One region of the Streptomyces sp. NPDC020422 genome, then DNA from elsewhere that is predicted to be linked to it. Evidence: riboswitches for the same ligand, from Rfam matches in the RefSeq annotation. Region 1 holds a riboswitch; each other region holds the start of a gene.
The links. A riboswitch is a leader RNA that binds a small molecule or an ion and turns the genes downstream of it on or off. The one in region 1 is predicted to bind cyclic di-AMP.

Region 2: another riboswitch for cyclic di-AMP. It lies ahead of ACH414_RS32770 (transglycosylase SLT domain-containing protein); the one in region 1 lies ahead of ACH414_RS10820 (M23 family metallopeptidase).
Region 3: another riboswitch for cyclic di-AMP. It lies ahead of ACH414_RS21175 (peptidoglycan DD-metalloendopeptidase family protein); the one in region 1 lies ahead of ACH414_RS10820 (M23 family metallopeptidase).
Region 4: another riboswitch for cyclic di-AMP. It lies ahead of ACH414_RS27545 (transglycosylase family protein); the one in region 1 lies ahead of ACH414_RS10820 (M23 family metallopeptidase).

Annotation. Positions count from the first base shown of each region.
Region 1 is NZ_JBIRVJ010000004.1:20,092-24,278, forward strand. Features, by position in the region: gene ACH414_RS10810 (PrsW family intramembrane metalloprotease) at 1-479, shown strand, start outside; gene ACH414_RS10815 (aldo/keto reductase) at 493-1,440, opposite strand; gene ACH414_RS10820 (M23 family metallopeptidase) at 1,502-2,587, opposite strand; cyclic di-AMP (ydaO/yuaA leader) riboswitch at 2,599-2,746, opposite strand; gene ACH414_RS10825 (PP2C family protein-serine/threonine phosphatase) at 2,981-4,162, opposite strand.
Region 2 is NZ_JBIRVJ010000016.1:25,173-29,359, reverse strand. Features, by position in the region: gene ACH414_RS32785 (oxidoreductase) at 1-241, opposite strand, end outside; gene ACH414_RS32780 (TetR/AcrR family transcriptional regulator) at 324-890, opposite strand; gene ACH414_RS32775 (DUF1304 domain-containing protein) at 898-1,260, opposite strand; gene ACH414_RS32770 (transglycosylase SLT domain-containing protein) at 1,339-2,208, opposite strand; cyclic di-AMP (ydaO/yuaA leader) riboswitch at 2,213-2,367, opposite strand; gene ACH414_RS32765 (pyridoxamine 5'-phosphate oxidase family protein) at 2,639-3,439, opposite strand; gene ACH414_RS32760 (globin domain-containing protein) at 3,436-4,187, opposite strand, start outside.
Region 3 is NZ_JBIRVJ010000007.1:341,281-345,467, forward strand. Features, by position in the region: gene ACH414_RS21160 (helix-turn-helix domain-containing protein) at 1-195, shown strand, start outside; gene ACH414_RS21165 (DUF6126 family protein) at 231-392, shown strand; gene ACH414_RS21170 (tyrosine-protein phosphatase) at 435-1,232, opposite strand; cyclic di-AMP (ydaO/yuaA leader) riboswitch at 1,605-1,759, shown strand; gene ACH414_RS21175 (peptidoglycan DD-metalloendopeptidase family protein) at 1,764-2,729, shown strand; gene ACH414_RS21180 (SGNH/GDSL hydrolase family protein) at 2,886-3,680, shown strand; gene ACH414_RS21185 (SIMPL domain-containing protein) at 3,885-4,187, shown strand, end outside.
Region 4 is NZ_JBIRVJ010000010.1:290,907-295,093, reverse strand. Features, by position in the region: gene eno (phosphopyruvate hydratase) at 1-976, opposite strand, end outside; gene ACH414_RS27545 (transglycosylase family protein) at 1,252-1,974, opposite strand; cyclic di-AMP (ydaO/yuaA leader) riboswitch at 1,978-2,151, opposite strand; gene ACH414_RS27540 (transglycosylase family protein) at 2,408-3,433, opposite strand; gene ACH414_RS27535 (cytochrome P450) at 3,548-4,187, opposite strand, start outside.

The sequences.
Region 1 (4,187 bases):
CCAGCTTCCACCCGCTGGCGTTCCTCGCGGTGTACGGGATGTTCATGGTGCCGGTCTTCGGCCTGCTCACCTGGCTCGCGATATGGAGCCGGCAGAAGGAGCTGCGCACCATATCCGGCGAGCTCCCGGCCTATGCGGCGGCCGGCTGGCTGGCGCACGACGAGCCGCTCGCGCTCTCCTCGATGCGGGCCCGGGCGCTGGCCCGCGGCTTCGCCGCCCGGACGTACGGGAAGCCGGGCGCGCAGGCCGTCGGCGAGTACGAGGCGTTCGCGACGACCCTGGCCTTCCTGCGCCACCGGGCCGGGCTCGGCCAGGCGGCCCCGGACTTCGCCGCCCGCGAGCAGGAGCTGCTGCACCACCTGTGGCAGCGCCGACAGCTGGCGTCCCCCGCGCTGACCTACGCGGCCCGCGCCACGGGCCGGGTCTGGGCGCCGCCGCAGTATCTGGACTACGGCGGCTACAACCCGTACCGCAGCTAGCGGAGCCGGTGGATCAGACCGCCGAGGCCTCGTCCAGGCTCGCCAGCTCGGCCGCGGTCAGCTCCAGCTCGGCGACCGCGACGAGCGCGGGGAGCTGCTCGACCGTGCGGGCCGAGGCGATCGGGGCGACGACGGTCGGCCGGGAGGCCAGCCAGGCGAGGGCGACGGTGGCGGGCTCGGCGTCGTGGGCCCGGGCGACGGCGTCGAGGGCGGCGAGCACGTTCCGGCCGCGCTCGGTCTCCAGGTGCCGGCCCGCGCTGCCCGCGCGGACGCTGTCGACGGTGGTGCCGGGGCGGTACTTGCCGGTGAGGAAGCCGGAGGCGAGCGAGAAGTACGGCACGGCCGCGAGCCCGGCCTGCTCGGCGGTGTCGAGCAGGGCGCCCTCGTAGGTCTCGCGGGAGACCAGGTTGTAGTGGGGCTGGAGGGCGACGTAGCGGGCGAGGCCCTCGGCCTCGGCGAAGTCGAGCGAGGCGCGCAGTCGCTCCGGGGAGATGTTGGAGGCGGCGACGGCCCGGACCTTGCCGTCCTTCACCAGCTGGTCGAGGGCGGTGACGATCTCCTCGACGGGCACGGACTCGTCGTCGAAGTGCGTGTAGTAGAGGTCGATGTAGTCGGTGCCGAGGCGGCGCAGCGACTCCTCGGCGGCGGCCTTGATGGTGGTGGCGCCGAGTCCCTTGAAGCGGGGGTGGGCGCCGACCTTGGTCGCGACGAGGACGTCGGCGCGGTTGCCCCGGGAGGCCAGCCAGCGGCCGATGACGGTCTCGGACTCGCCGCCCTCGTTGCCCTCGACCCACGAGGAGTAGGTGTCGGCGGTGTCGACGAAGTTGCCGCCGGCGGCGGCGTAGGCGTCGAGCACGGCGAAGGACTGCGCCTCGTCGGCGCTCCAGCCGAAGACGTTGCCGCCGAGGGCGAGCGGGAAGACGTGCAGGTCGGAGGAGCCCAGCTTGCGGAGAGAGGTCATGGGGTGGTCAACCCTCCGCACCGCCGGGCCTATTCCGGTGCCGTCCGGGGACGGTGGAGCCTCAGATGGTCAGGCCCTTGGACCGCAGCCAGTCCGCCGGGTCGATGCCGCCGCCGGACGGGGTGTGGACCTCCAGGTGGAGGTGGGGGCCGGTGACGTTGCCGGTGGCGCCGACGCGGCCGATGGTGTCGCCGGTGCCGACGGACTGGCCGACGCCGACCGTCATCGAGGACAGGTGGCAGTACCAGATCTCGGTGCCGTCCTCGAGCTCCAGGACGATCCGGTAGCCGTACGCACCGGACCAGCCGGCCGACTTCACGGTGGCGCCGTGGACGGCCTTGACCGGGGTGCCGGTGGGCGCGGCGAAGTCCAGGCCGGTGTGGTAGCCGGAGGACCACATCGAGCCGGCCTCGCCGAAGGTCGAGGTGATCGTGTACGAGGAGGTGGGCAGCGAGTAGCTGGCGGCGAGCGCGGCCAGGCGGGCGGCCTCGGCCTTCGCGGCGGCCTCCGCCTCGGCCTTCTTCTTCGCCTCGGCCTCGGCCTTCGCCGCGGCTTCCGCCTTGGCCGTGGCCTCCGCGGCCGCCTTCTCGGCGGCGGCCTTCTGCGCCGCCTCCTTCTCGGCGGCGTCGGCGGCGGCCTGCTGCTGCTCGGCCTGCTGGAGGATGCGGGCGCGCAGGGCCTCGCCGGCGTCGGCCGCCTGCTGCTTCGTCCCCGCCTCGGTGCCCGCGGCGTCGCCCTCGGGGGCGGTGTAGGTGAGGGCGGTGAGCGGCTGCGGGTTGTTCGTGCCCGTGGCGGTCTCGGCGGTCTTGGCGGCGGTGTGCTCGTCGCCGCCGATCAGGTCGCCGATGCCGGGCAGTTCGGAGGCGTCGGGCAGGTCGAGGTCCGGCAGGGATATCGCGACCGGGGCCTTCTCCTGGGCGGTGGCCAGGCCGCCCGCGCCGACGGCGGCGATGACGCCGACACCGAGGACGGTGGAGGAGCGGGCGAAGTTGGAGCGCTGCTTGACGACCCGGTGACGGCCGCCGGAACGGTTCTGGGCCCGCAGGGAGTCCTCGGTGGGGTTCCACTCCTCCCCGTCCGCGCCCGCGGCGCCGTAGGCGCCGAAAGAGTCGAAGGGGGCTTCGGGGGCAGGGGTGTTGGACGCCACGGAGGCGCTCTCCTTTCCTTCCTTCTCGCCTACCGGGTTAGCTGACGGGTTCGGAGCAGGAAGGTCTCCTACGGGTGTGCCGCACGGGTGCGGCATGGGCCCGATTCACCCCAAGTGGTGGTTCCCCGGTTCCCTTGCGGGATTCGGCGCGCGCGCACGGTGCCGTCTCTTGCGACGGCTGTGACGACCGCGCTGCGTTATCGAACGTTAATAGACACGGCCTCCCGATTCCAAGCTGTTCCCCTTGATCATTCACTGAATTGAGGCGGAATGGCCCGAGTTGACCCCCGGTCAGACGGGATCCGCATCACACCCGAAATCTGACGCTGTATCAATTGTTATCGGAGTGGCACCCCGCGACTACGGCCGGTCACCGCCCCGCCGGGGCGCCCGTCACCGCCGCCCCGAGCCGCCCGGCGGCACCACCGGCATCGTCCGCCGCCGCTCCGGCTGCCCCGCCGCCGGCCGGCTCACCGCGAGCAGCGCCATGTCGTCCGTCGAGCCGCCTCCCGTGTGCCGGCGCACATCCGCCACCAGCGCGTCGAGGAGCTCCTCCGGGCCGGGGAAGAGCCGCCCCGCGAGCCGTTCCGCCGGATCGTAGAAGACCCCCTGCGCGTCCCGCGCCTCCGAGAGCCCGTCCGTGTAGAGCAGCAGCGTCGCGCCCGGCGGATACGGCGTCTCGTCGGCCCGGTCCGGCCACACCGCGAGCTCCCCCATGCCCAGCGGCAGCGCCGCCTCGCTCGGCCGGAGCCGGGCGAGGCCCCCGTCCCCGTACAGCAGCAGCGGCTCGGGGTGGCCGCGGTTCACGACCCGTACGAGCCCGTCGCCGCGCGGGATCTCGGCGAGCACCGCCGTCGTGAACCCCTCGAACGCGTCGAGCCCGTCCCGCCGGGTGCCCTCGCGGTCCAGCGCCCGCTCCAGGCGCTGCGCCACGCCCTCCAGCGTCGACTCCTGCTCGGCCGCCTCCCGGAAGGCGCCGATGACCACGGCGACGGCCTCCACCGCGTCGAGCCCCTTGCCGCGCACGTCGCCGACCACGAGCCGTACCCCGTGCGGGGTGTCCTGCACGGCGAAGAGGTCGCCGCCGATGAACGCGTCGGCCTGCGCCGCCTCGTACCGCGCCGCGATCTGCAGTCCGCCGATCCGTTCGGCGGGCGTCGGAAGCACCGCCTTCTGCGCCGTCTCGGCGATCACCCGCGCCGAGGCGAGCCGTTCGCCGCTGCGCCGGACCACCCGGTTGATCAGCATCGCGAGCGCGGCGACCGTGACGACGGTCAGCGTCTCGGTGAGCGCGGGGATGTCGCCGACCGTGCCGTTGTAGAGGTGCAGGCCGACGCTGGCGAGGACCGCGGCGATCCCCGTCAGGAGCGTCGTCAGCGTCGAGAAGAAGGGAGCGGCGACCAGCGGCGCCGCCGAGAACAGCGGCGCCGCGGTGTACTCGGGCGGGGTCGCCAGGTCGAAGCAGACACCGCCCGCGATGATCAGCGGAGGAAGCGCGCGGATGAAGCGCCGGGCACCGCGGTACGGACCGCGGCCCGCGCCGCCGGCCCCGGGTCGCACCGCTGCTCGCGCCACCTGTGCTCTCCCGCCTCGACCTGGG
Region 2 (4,187 bases), on a different contig from region 1:
GCACAGAGGACAGGTCGCCCAGGTCGAGGGGTGCGAACTCTGCCGAGGCGGCCGGGACTTCGGCGCGGAGGCGGGCGAGGGCCGTCTCGCCGCGGGCCCTGTCGCGGCAGGCGAGGACGACACGGGCTCCGGCGCGGGCCAGTTCGCGGGCGGTGACGTAGCCGATGCCGCTGTTGGCCCCGGTGACGATCGCGGTGCGTCCTCGCTGGGAGGGGATGTCCTGCGCGTTCCAGCCCGTCATCTCCGGACGCTCCTCTTCGTCTCGGCGGCGCCAGAGCGCCACTACCGCGGGTAACAGCATCCTAGGCGCGGCTGGGCGCCCCTCAGCGCAGCGGCGTGCGGTGCAGGGTGACCAGGAGGCGCCAGACCCGCTGTGCGATCTCCTCGGGGCCGGCCTCGATCAGGCCGTGCAGCCAGTCGGCGAGCACGCCGGCGAAGGTCGCGGCCACCGCCGAGGCGATCAGGTCGGGCTCCGGCGCGCCGGCCAGGGCGCGCTCGGTCCGGCTGCGGGCCCGCAGCTCCTGGTGGAGCACGCGTCCGAGCGGACCGCTGCCGCCCGGGCTCAGCAGTTCCCGGTAGAGCCCGGCGTGCGGGGTGAGCCGGTCGAAGAAGTCACCGAGCGCGGGGGGCGCGACGGCCGGGTCGGGCACCCCCCGCCAGGCGTGCAGGGAGTCGACGGCGTCCCGGACGATATCGGCGCAGGCGTCGGTGGCGAGCGCCTCCAGGTCGGCGTAATGGAGGTAGAACGTGGCACGGCCGACCCCCGCACGCCGCACCAGCGCGGCGACGCTCACCTGCGCGAGCGGGGTGTCCGCGCACTCCTCCAGGAGCGCCCGGCGCAGCTTCGCCCTGGTCCGCTCGGCCCGCGGGTCGGAGGCCGCGTCGCTCATCCGGCCGTCATCCGGCGAGCAGGACGGCGCCGAGCGCCAGCGCGCCGGGAAGCGCCTGCGCGACCAGGATGCGCCGGTTGGCGGTGAAGCCGCCGTACAGCCCGGCGACGAGCACACAGGCCAGGAAGAAGACCTGGACCCGGAACCCGGTCGGGTCGTCCGCGATCAGGCCCCAGACGAGACCGGCCGCCAGGAAACCGTTGTAGAGCCCCTGGTTCGCGGCCAGCGCCGCGGTCGCCCTGGCCATCTCGGGGTCGAAGCCCGACAGTCCCCGACCGGGGCCCTTCTCCCACAGGAACATCTCCAGAACCAGGATGTACGCGTGCAGCGCCGCCACCAGGGCGACCAGCCCGTTCGCCACCACATCCATCAACGCCTCCACTCCTCGACTTCCTGGACAGGTGTCCACCATACCTGGACACCTGTCCATGAAGCTCCCGGAGGAGCGTCAGTAGGCGCTGTTGACGTTGTCGATCGAGCCGTACCGGTCGGCGGCGTAGTTGCAGGCGGCCGTGATGTTGGCGACCGGGTCGTACAGGTCGTAGGCCGTGCCGGCCACGTGGTACGCCTGGAACGTGGGCTCGATCACCTGGAGCAGGCCCTTGGAGGGGGTGCCGGCGAGGGCGTTGGAGTCCCAGTTGTTGATGGCCAGCGGATTGCCCGAGGACTCGCGCATGATGTTGCGGTAGATGCCCTCGTACGTGCCCGGGATGCCGTGCTTGGCCATGATGTCGAGGGACTCGCGGATCCAGCCGTCCAGGTTGTTCGCGTACGAGGAGACCGCGGCGGCCCGTGCCGGAGCTGCGGCCTGCACCACGGCGGCCGACTGCGCGGCCGGCTGGGCCGCCGGGAGCGCGGCGGCGCTGGAGGCGGCGCTCGCGGAAGCCGGGCGCGCGGCCTTGGCGTGCGCGGGCTTGGCGTGCGCCGAGTGCCTGGCGTTCAGGGTGAGCTTCAGGCCGGGACGGATGAGCCCCGGGTCGTCGCCGACGGCGGCGCGGTTGTCGCGGTAGATCTTCTTCCAGCCGCCGCTCACGTGGTGCTTCCGGGCGATCTTCGAAAGCGAGTCGCCGGCCACCACGGAATAGTGGACCGGGCCGCCCTTCGACACCGACCGCACCGCCTGTGCGACCGCCGCCTTTTCGACTGCGACGGAATGAACCGCCGCGGCGGACGGGGCCGCCTGCGGGGTCTCGGCCGCCGCGCCGGTCGCTCCGGCCAGGGGCAGGGCGAGCGCGGCGCTGCCGGTGATGCCGACGACGGCGATGCCGCGGGCGAGCGGGGTGTTCTTGGGGCGGCGGTGCTTCCCGTGTCCACGCATGGCGAGTTCCTCTCCTTCGCCTGCGAGGTGAGCTGTCGGGTTCGGGCAGGAGCTGCCCGGCCGCGTGGCGCGGCTTCACCCCGAGCCGTTCCCGGCGGACCGGGACGGCGGCGAACCTGGGTCCCCCGCTCCTGCCGTACGTGTGGGTGAGTGCGGTTGCCGGGCGGCGGCAGGATTCGGCGTTCCGTCCGGATGAGGCGTGACCGTAGGCGAAGGCGAACGGCGAGAACAAGGGCTCAATTCGCAAACGCAAGCAGATCTTTTTCGGGGCGGAAAAGGATCGACCCCCGCCACCCCGCCCACCGCGCCAACTGTTTTCCGGGAGGCCTCATATGACGTGCCGCCAGGACCGCCGACGCCCACCTCACCGTGATTCAGATCACCGGGGCAAACTTAATCGGACATGTCCGGATCCGATGGGTATCGACGGTTACGAGACCCTGCTCGTGCTCCGCTCGAACCAGCCGCTGAAGCCCTCGGAATCCTGCCGCCCGTGCTCCGCTCTCCGCAGCACCCGTTCCGCCTCCGCCCGCCAGGTCGCGGCGTCCGCGCGGGGCGGCGGGAGGAAGGCTCCGCGCCCGGCCGCGTCCGCGGCGGCGCCGAAGAAGTCGCCGCCCTTGCGTCGGACGTCGTCCGTCCCCCACGCCCGGCCGGAACCGTGCCGGGGCACCTTCTGCAGATGGGGGATGTGCTTGGCGCAGTGGATGTACGCCTCCTCCACGGTGATCTCCACCCAGATCACGGCACGTCTGCCCGGTACGGGGTCGACCGCGAGCCCGGGGTGGTCGCGGCGCATCACCTCGTCGGCGACGGTCCGGGCCGTGCCGTTGACGTGGAGCCCGATGCGGTCCCGGAGGAAGTCGACCATCAGGATCCCCACGTGCGGGTTCTCCTCGATGTTGCCGACGCTGGCCTGCACCCCGTTCCCCCGGTACTCGGGGTAGGCCAGCCGCCGCTCGTCCAGGACGTGCAGGAAGCCGGGCGGGCCCGCCCGGAAGGTGTTGTCGCAGGCGCCGTGCCGGTCGGCGGTGGCCAGGAAGAACATCTCCTGGCGCGCCACGAACTCCCGCATCCGGGGGTTGAGCCGGTCGAGGACCTGCTCGGCGTAGAACCGGTCGGCGCGCTCGGCGGTGCCCGTGCGCAGCTGGACCAGGTGCTCGCCGTCGCTGCCCGGGCGGACGGTCCTCGGGGCCGGCGGCTGCCGCGTCCCGGTGTGCTCGAAGGTGCTCAATTCCTCGCCCCGACCAGTTCGTCGATGGAGTCGTGCCGTATGCGGTGGGTGGGGATGCCGATGCCCACGAGGGCGTCGACACCGCGACGGATCATGCCGGGCGGGCCGGACAGATACGCCTCGTACGTGTGCCACGGGCCGAACTCGCGCACGGCGCCCGGCAGACCGCCGGACAGCATGTCGCCCGGGGCGTCGTCGACGACCGGCCGGACCGAGAGCCAAGGGTGCGACTGCTGCAGCCGCAGCATGGTGTCGATGTCGTACAGGTCGTCGTTGCTGCGGGCGCCGTAGAACACGTCGACACAGCGGCGTCTGCCGTGCTGGGCCACGTCCTCGATGAGCGCCTTGATGGGGGCGATGCCCGTACCGCCGCCCAGGCACAGCAGCCCGTTGTCGGTGGCGTGGTCGACGGTCATCGAGCCCGCCGGGGGGCCGAGCCGGATGACGTCACCGGGCCGTGCCTTGTGGACCAGCGCGTGGGAGACCCAGCCCGCGGGCACGGCCTTGACGTGGAAGGAGAGCATCCCGTCGGAGCGGGGCGCGGAGGCGAAGGAGTAGTGCCGCCACACCCGCGGCCACCACGGCGTCTCCAGGGCGGTGTACTGCCCGGCGCGGAAGGGGTACGGCTGGTCGGGGCGGACGGTGACGACGGCGACGTCCGGCGTGCGCATCTCGTGGGCGACCACCTCGGCCTGCCACCAGGCGGGCGCACGGAGCTCGTCCTGGGCCGCCGCGTCGATCATGATCT
Region 3 (4,187 bases), on a different contig from region 1:
GGACGCGTACGGCTCGCCCTCGGCGAGGCGGTGCACGTCCTCGATCCCGGGGACAGCGCCCACTTCGACTCGCTCACCCCGCACCGGATCGGCGCCGCCACCCGCTCCGGGGCCGAGCTGCTCTTCGTCCACACCCTGATGCAGAGTCCCGCCGCCGAGCTGTGCCTCGGCGACGGAACCCCGCACCGGCGCTGAACCCTCGAGTGCCTTCTCCCATGGAAAGGACCGATATGTCCGAGACTCCCGCCCACTCCGTACCGGACACCGGCGAAGAGCGCGGTGGCGGCAAGTTCCCCAAGGGGCTCGTGCTCCGCCTCTTCGCCTATCTGATCGCCGGCCACCTCTTCGCGGGCTTCCTCTATCTGCTGTTCGCCATGGGCGGCAACCAGTAGCCGTAGCCGCCGGGGCCCCGGATCCGGGGCCCCGTGGGCGTCCTAGGCCTCGGCGAGCAGCCGCTCGCGCAGCCGCTCCCGGGTCTCCGGGGCGAGCTGCAGGCCCTTCGCCAGGTAGGCGTCCACCGAACCCCAGGTCCCCTCGATGGTCTCGAAGGCGGCCCGCAGATACTCCACCCGCGCGTCGAAGAGCGGGCTCAGCAGCTCCATCACCTCGGGCGACATCGCGTCCTGGGCGGTGGAGCTGCGCTGCACCTTGTAGCGGCGGTGCGGCTCGTTCGACTTCACGTAGTCCGTCTCGATCGCCTCGCGCTCCACGCCGACGGCGAGCAGCGTGACCGCGATGGACAGACCGGCGCGGTCCTTGCCGGCCGCGCAGTGCATCAGGGCCGGGACGCTGTCCTCGGCCATGGCGTGCAGGATCCGGCTGTGCTCGACCGTCCGCTGCACGATCATGGTCTGGTACGACTCGGACATCCGGGCCGCGGCCTTGCCGTCGCCCAGGATCTCCCGCAGCTGGGCCAGGTCGCCGGAGCGCACCAGCTTCCAGAACTCCTTGCCGTCGGCCGGGTCGTTGAGCGGTATGTTCACGTTCCGCACGCCGGGCAGCTCGACGTCCGCGCCCTCGATGCGCCGGTCGGCCTCGTTGCGGAAGTCGAAGACGGTGTGCAGACCGAGCGTGGCGAGAAACGCCGCGTCCTCCGGCGTGGCGTGCGCCAGATGGCCGCTGCGGAAGAGGCGTCCGGCGCGCACGCTCCGGCCGTCCACCGTCGGCAGCCCGCCGAGGTCGCGGAAGTTGCGTACGCCGGTCAGCTCGGGCTCGGTCGTCGCTTGCGTCACGGATGCTCCTGGTCTCGAGATCGGTTCCTGGGGCAATCATCCAGATGAGAGGCCCCGACCGCACCCCCTCGGGCAGGAATGAGCGATCTGTCCGAATTGAGGGCTTAGGGGTAACGCGCCCTGGTACGGGGAGAGATGGGAAACGGCGCGTGAGCAGCGTCATAAACGTGACGGACCGTGGCTGATCGTCTTTTCCAAATTCCCTTCCGGAAAGGGGAATCGAGGGACCGTCATCCACGGAGGGTGACCGTAATTCCGGCCGGAAATCATGTGGACGCCGGTGCGGTGAAAACAGTGGCTTGTTCGCGCCTGCCCGCCTCGTCTAGCGTCGCGCTCACTCCGGACGGACCGCCTAATCCTGCCGCCGACCGGAATCCGCACTCACCCGTACGAGGCAGGAGCGGGGGACCCAGGTAGTACGCCGATCCCTCCGAGAAGGACGGCTAGGGGTGAAGTCGCGCGACCGCGCGGCCGGACATCTCCAGTCCGAACCCGACAGCTCACCTCGCAGGCGACGGAGAGGAATGCGCCATGCCCGCGAAGGGTAAGCACCGCCGTCCCAAGGTCAACCCGATCACCCGCGGGTTCGTCGCCGCCGGCACCGGTGGCGCCGTCGTCGCCCTGCCGCTCATCGGCGCGACCGGCGCGCAGGCCGCCGAGCAGGCCGCCCCCGCCGTGACGGCCCCGCAGGCCGTCGCCGCCGCGACCCCGGCGAAGGCCCCGGCCGCCGCCGCCACCCCGAAGGCGTACACCGTCGTCCGCGGCGACTACCTGTCGAAGATCGCCGCCGAGCACCACCTGGCCGGCGGCTGGCAGAAGCTCTACAAGGACAACCGCCAGGTCGTCGGCGAGGACCCCTCGCTGATCCTCCCCGGCATGAAGCTCACCCTGGGCGCCAAGAACACCGCCAAGGCCCACGCGCCGAAGGCCACCGCCCCCGAGCGCCACTCCCAGAGCGGCAGCGGCGACGGGGCGCGCGCCTCCCGCAGCAGCGAGCGCTCCTCGGCCGCCGCCCCGGCCTCCTCCTCCGCGGCGTCCTCCTCTTCCTCCTCGTCGTCCTCTTCCTCGGCGTCCGGCACCACCTCCTCCTCCGGCTGGGTCGCCCCCGTCGCCGGCGGCGGCATCTCCACCCCGTACCGCGCCTCCGGCTCGATGTGGTCCTCCGGCTACCACACCGGCGTCGACTTCATCGCCTCCTCCGGCACCACCGTCCGCGCGGTCGGACCCGGCACCGTCTACTCGGCCGGCTGGGGCGGCGCCTACGGCAACCAGATCGTCATCCAGCACGCCGACGGCACCTTCTCGCAGTACGGCCACCTGTCCTCGATCTCCGTCTCCGCCGGCCAGACCGTGACCGGTGGCGAGCAGATCGGCCTGTCCGGCTCGACCGGCAACTCCACCGGCCCGCACCTGCACTTCGAGATGCGCACCGGGCCGGAGTACGGCTCCGACATCGACCCGCTGGCCGTCCTGCGCCAGCACGGCGTCGGCATCTGACACACCCCGCGTCGCTCCCGGAGGCCCGGCACCCAGGTGCCGGGCCTCCGGGCGTATTCCGGCTTGGGGGAATCTTTATCGGTGGCATATATCACCCGCCGTCAACCCCTCCTTACGGTCGCGTAGGTCACATACGTAAGGGAAAGATGTGCTCCCGTGGCAGACGATTCGAGATCAACAGACAAGAACGCATTCGGGTCGTACGCGGCGATCGGTGACAGCTTCACCGAGGGCGTGGGAGATCCCGGGCCCGACGGGACGTACGTCGGATGGGCGGACCGGTTCGCGGTCCTCCTGGCCGACCAGCTGCCGGAGAACGACGCCTTCCGCTACGCCAACCTGGCGGTGCGGGGGCGCCTTCTGGACCAAATCGTCGCGGAGCAGGTCCCGCGGGCGAAGGAACTCGCCCCCGACCTGGTGACCTTCTGCGCGGGGGGCAACGACATCATCCGCCCCGGAACCGACCCCGACGACGTGGCCGAGCGCTTCGAGCGCGCCGTCGCCGACCTGACCTCCGCCGTGGGCACCGTGATGGTGACGACCGGCTTCGACACGCGTGACGTGCCCGTCCTGAAGCACCTGCGCGGGAAGATCGCGACCTACACGGCGCACGTGCGGGCCATCGCCGACCGCTACGACTGCCCGGTGCTCGACCTGTGGTCGCTGAAGTCCGTCCAGGACCGGCGCGCCTGGGACGACGACCGGCTCCACCTGTCGCCCGAGGGGCACACCCGGGTCGCGCTGCGCGCCGCCCAGGTCCTCGGTCTGCCGGTGCCGGCCGACCCTGACCAGGCCTGGCCGCCGCTGCCGCCCCGCGGCACCCTGGAGGTCCGCAAGGACGACATCCACTGGGCGAAGGAGTACCTGGTCCCCTGGATCGGGCGCCGGCTGCGCGGCGAGAGCTCCGGCGACCACGTCGAGGCCAAGCGCCCCGACCTCATGCCGCTGTAGGCGGTCGCAGGCGCGCACGCCTCCGCGGGCGTGCGGGAAGAGGGGGTCGAGGACCGTCCGGTCCTCGGCCCCCTCTTCCCGTGCCGGCGCCCCCGTCCGCGTCCGGTGAGGTGAAGGCGGCCGGGCCGTCAGGAGTGGCGCTGCGCCGGTGCGGGCGGGGGCTGGTGGGATGTGCGCCGACAACCATCCCCGAAGGGACCGCCCATGACGCCCCGTCACCCCCTCCGCACCCCCACCCGCACCCCCGCCCGTACCGTGCGCGCCCTCGCCGTCGGCGCCGCGCTCGGCGGGCTGCTGCTCGGCGCCGCGGCCCCGGCCGTCGCCGCCGCGCCCACCTCGGGCCGTCCGGCGGTGGAGACCGCCGCGCCCACCACCGTCACGGTCAGCGGGACCGGCCGGGCGTCCGCCGCGCCCGACGTGGCCGTGCTCTCGATCGGCGTCGAGGCGACCCGCAAGACCGCCAAGGAGGCGATGGCCGCCCAGAGCACCGCGGCCAAGGCGCTGCTC
Region 4 (4,187 bases), on a different contig from region 1:
TGCCGCGGGCGAGGCGCTCGGGGTTGGTGACGAACAGGTCGTCGCCGACGAGCTGGACCTTGGAGCCGAGCTTGTCGGTGATGACCTTCCAGCCGGCCCAGTCGTCCTCGAACAGCGGGTCCTCGATGGAGACCAGCGGGTACGCGGAGACGAGCTCCTCGTAGTACTCGGTCATCTCGGCGGCCGAGCGGGCCTTGCCCTCGAACTCGTACTTGCCGTCCTTGTAGAACTCGGAGGCGGCGCAGTCGAGCGCGAGCGCGATGTCCTTGCCCGGGACGTAGCCGGCCTGCTTGATGGCCTCGACGATGAGGTCGAGCGCGGCGCGGTTGGAGTCCAGGTTCGGGGCGAAGCCGCCCTCGTCGCCCAGGCCGGTGGACAGGCCCTTGGTCTTCAGGACGGACTTGAGGGTGTGGTAGACCTCGGTGCCCCAGCGCAGGGCCTCGGAGAAGGACTCCGCGCCGATCGGAGCGATCATGAACTCCTGGATGTCCACGTTGGAGTCGGCGTGCGAGCCGCCGTTCAGGATGTTCATCATCGGAACGGGCAGCAGGTGCGCGTTCGGGCCGCCGAGGTAGCGGAAGAGCGGCAGGTCGGAGGCCTCGGAGGCGGCGTGCGCCACGGCGAGGGAGACGCCGAGGATGGCGTTGGCGCCGAGGGAGGACTTGTCCGGGGTGGCGTCCAGGTCGAACATCGCCTGGTCGATCAGGCGCTGCTCGGTGGCGTCGTAGCCGACGAGCTCCGGGCCGATCTGCTCGATGACCGCGAGGACGGCCTTCTCGACGCCCTTGCCCTGGTAGCGGTTGGGGTCACCGTCGCGAAGCTCGAGGGCCTCGAACGCACCGGTGGAGGCACCGGACGGAACGGCAGCACGGCCGGTGCTGCCGTCGTCGAGGCCGACCTCGACCTCGACGGTGGGGTTGCCTCGGGAGTCCAGGATTTCCCGGGCTACGACGACGTCGATGGACGGCACGAGCATCTCCTTCTGGGATGTGACGCTGGTTGTGACGCATGCGGCAAGGTCTCGTTCGCCTTGCGACAAGAGCCTAACCGGCTCGGGGGCTCCGGCCAGCCGGGCGCCCGCCCGCTGGGACGAAAAAGGACCCAAGGGCATGCATCTGAGGACGAAAGACCCCTTACTACTGATCGGTAGGGGCCGGGGCGACCACGGAACGGGGAAACCCCGGCCCGGAGCGCACGGGGGAAGGGCACTCCGGACCGGGGTGGTCACTCACCGCGGGAGGGTCGGCAGGCTCACTTGAGGTGGAGCTGCTGGCCCGGGTAGATCAGGTCGGCGTTGTCGACGACGTCCTTGTTCAGCTCGAAGAGCTTGGCCCAGCCGCCCTTGACGCCGTGCGCCTGGGCGATCTTGCCGAGGGTGTCGCCGGCGACGACCTTGTACTCGCCGTCGCCCTTCTTGACCTTCTTGCCGGTCGGGGTGGTGACGGTCTTCTTCGACTCGGTCTTCTCGGGCGCGGTCCGCTTCGGCGCCTGGCGCTGCTCGCTGCGGGTCGTCGGCTGCTCGGTGGAGCGCTGCGACGAGGAGGAGGAGCTCGAAGAGGAGCCGGAGGAGTTCGACGAGGCGGAGCCGCCGTCGTAGGAGGCGCCGGAGAGGCCCACGCCACAGCTCGGCCACGCGCCCTTGCCCTGGCCGGCCAGGACCTTCTCGGCGATGGCGATCTGCTGCGACTTCGAGGCCTGGTCGGCGGTCGAGGCGTAGGCGGTGCCGCCGTACGCGGCCCAGGTGGAGGCCGAGAACTGCAGGCCGCCGTAGTAGCCGTTGCCGGTGTTGATGGACCAGTTGCCGCCGGACTCGCACGCGGCGACGGCGTCCCACTCGGAGCTGGTGGCGGCCGAGGCGGTGCCGGCGGTCATCAGCGGGGCCGCCACGGCGACACCGGCGACGCCGGCGAGGGCGACGGCGCGGGTGGCCTTGGAGGGACGACGGTGTTTGCCCTTGTTGCCGGAAAACAGCATGGGAATTCTCCTCACCGACGCCTACGAGGTGAGCTGTCGGGTTCGGGCGAGTGAGTTGCCCGGCCGCGTGTCCTTGCACGCGGCTTCACCCCAAGCCGATCGTCGGCCGTCTGTCTCAACGGCCGGGGCCGGCACTTACCTTGGGTCCCCCGCTCCTGCCTTCGGCGCTTGACGCGACGACTTCCCCTCGGCCGGCGGCAGGATTCGGCGTACCGGTCGACGGGGCCCGCGGTGGCGAGCGGTCACGACCGTAGACACAGACCCCGCGGAAGTTCAAAGACCATCAACCCGGAGAAATCGCCCCTACTTGCACCCCGATGCCGGGTGTTTGCGCAGGTGAGGGGCGACACGAGCAAAGTTTGCGGACGTGACACGCCCGTTCGGCAAGAGAGACCCATGTCTCACTGGCTCATAACGGACATTCAGCCTCTAACTACCCCTCAGCCGAGGCGCCGTCAGTCTTCAGCTCAAGGCTCTGACCAGGGAGAATGAGGTCGGGATCGGCACCGACCGTCTTCTTGTTGGCGTCGTAGAGGGCGGTCCACCCACCGGGGAGCGCGTTCTCCTGCGCAATGTCCGACAGACTGTCACCCGGCTTGACGGTGTATTCGTCGACCTTGTCCGCTTGGCCGGTCTTGTCCGACTTCCCTGTCGTAGCGGCGTCCCCCGCCGTGGAGTCGGCGCCGGTCGCGTCACCCGTCGCCCCGTCAGTCGGGGCCGCGTGCCGTCCGGGTTCGGGTGCGGTGTCCGGCTTGCCCGGTTCCTCCGACGCCGCGTCACCGCGGTGCTTGCCGGTGCCGGGAGTGCTCGAATCCGGCGTACCGGGCGTAACCGTCTCATCCGGCGAACCGGGCGTCACCGTCGAACCGGGCGTGGCAGGGGTCCCGGGGGTGGTCGGAGTCGCGGGCGCGGTCGTGGTGCCGGCCGACGGGGTGGCCGGGGCGGCGGGGGTCGTGGGCGCGGCCGGGACCGCGGGGCTCGCCACGGAGCCGGAGGGAAGGCCGTCCGTCCGGTTGGACTCGGCGACCGGACCGGTGGACTCCTTGGGCTGCACGGCGGGCCCCGGGACGACGGCCGGCTTCCTGCCGTCGTTCTCCAGACCCGCGATCGGGGCACAGGTGGCCCACTGGGTGTCTCCCGCGGCGAGCGCCTTGTCGGCGATCGCGATCTGCTGCGCCCGGCTGGCGAGGTCGGCGCTCGGCGCGTACGCGAGGCCGCCGTGGCGCTCCCAGCTCTCCTGGGTGAACTGCAGACCGCCGTAGAGGCCGTTGCCGAAGTTGGCGCTCCACGCGCCGCCCGACTCGCACTCGGCGACCCGGTCCCAGGTCGGGGCGTCGGCGGCGGAGGCGGAGCCGGTGGCGAGCAGCGGCAGGGCCATGGCCGAACCGGTCACGCCCGCCGCGACGACGAGCGCGGGGGCCTGGCGGGGTCTGCGGTGACGACCGTTACCGGAGCGCATACGGAGGGCCTTTCGCGTGACTGCTGAGACTGGGGTGGAACGTAGCGGCATTCGAACGTGAGTCACAAGTCGATGCAGCGGAGATCACGCGAAGATCACATTATTGATGGTCCGTCAGTTCTGCGCCTCTTTGTGGGAAGGCGTGAACTCGACCGGAAGCGTGCGCAGGCCACGCATGATCAGCCCACCGCGCCACCGCAGTTCCTCCGGATCGGCCCCAAGTCGCAGGTCCGGCAGGCGAGTCAGGAGCGTCGCCAGCGCCGACTGCCCCTCCAGCCGGGCCAGCGGCGCCCCCAGGCAGTAGTGGATGCCGTGCCCGTACCCGAGGTGCTGGTTGTCGCGCCGCGCCAGATCGAGGGTGTCGGGCTCCTCGAAGCGCGCCGGGTCGCGGTCGGCGGCCGCGAGGACCACCAGGACCGGGTCGCCGGCCGGGATCTCCTGCCCGCCGATGGTCAGCGCCTCGGTCGCGAACCGCCAGGTCGCCAGCTCCACCGGTCCGTCGAACCGCAGCAGCTCCTCGACCCCGGTCTCCAGCAGCCCGGTCTCCCCCGCCGCGAGCGAGTCCTGCAGCCGGGCCCGCTGCTCCGGGTGGCGCAGCAGCGCGTACACACCGTTGCCGATGAGGTTGACCGTGGTCTCGAAGCCGGCGAAGAGGAGGATGAAGGCCATCGCCGCGGCCTCGTTCTCGGTGAGGTGCTCGCCGTGGTCGGAGGCCCTGATGAGTCCGGAGATCAGGTCGTCCCCCGGGTCCTCG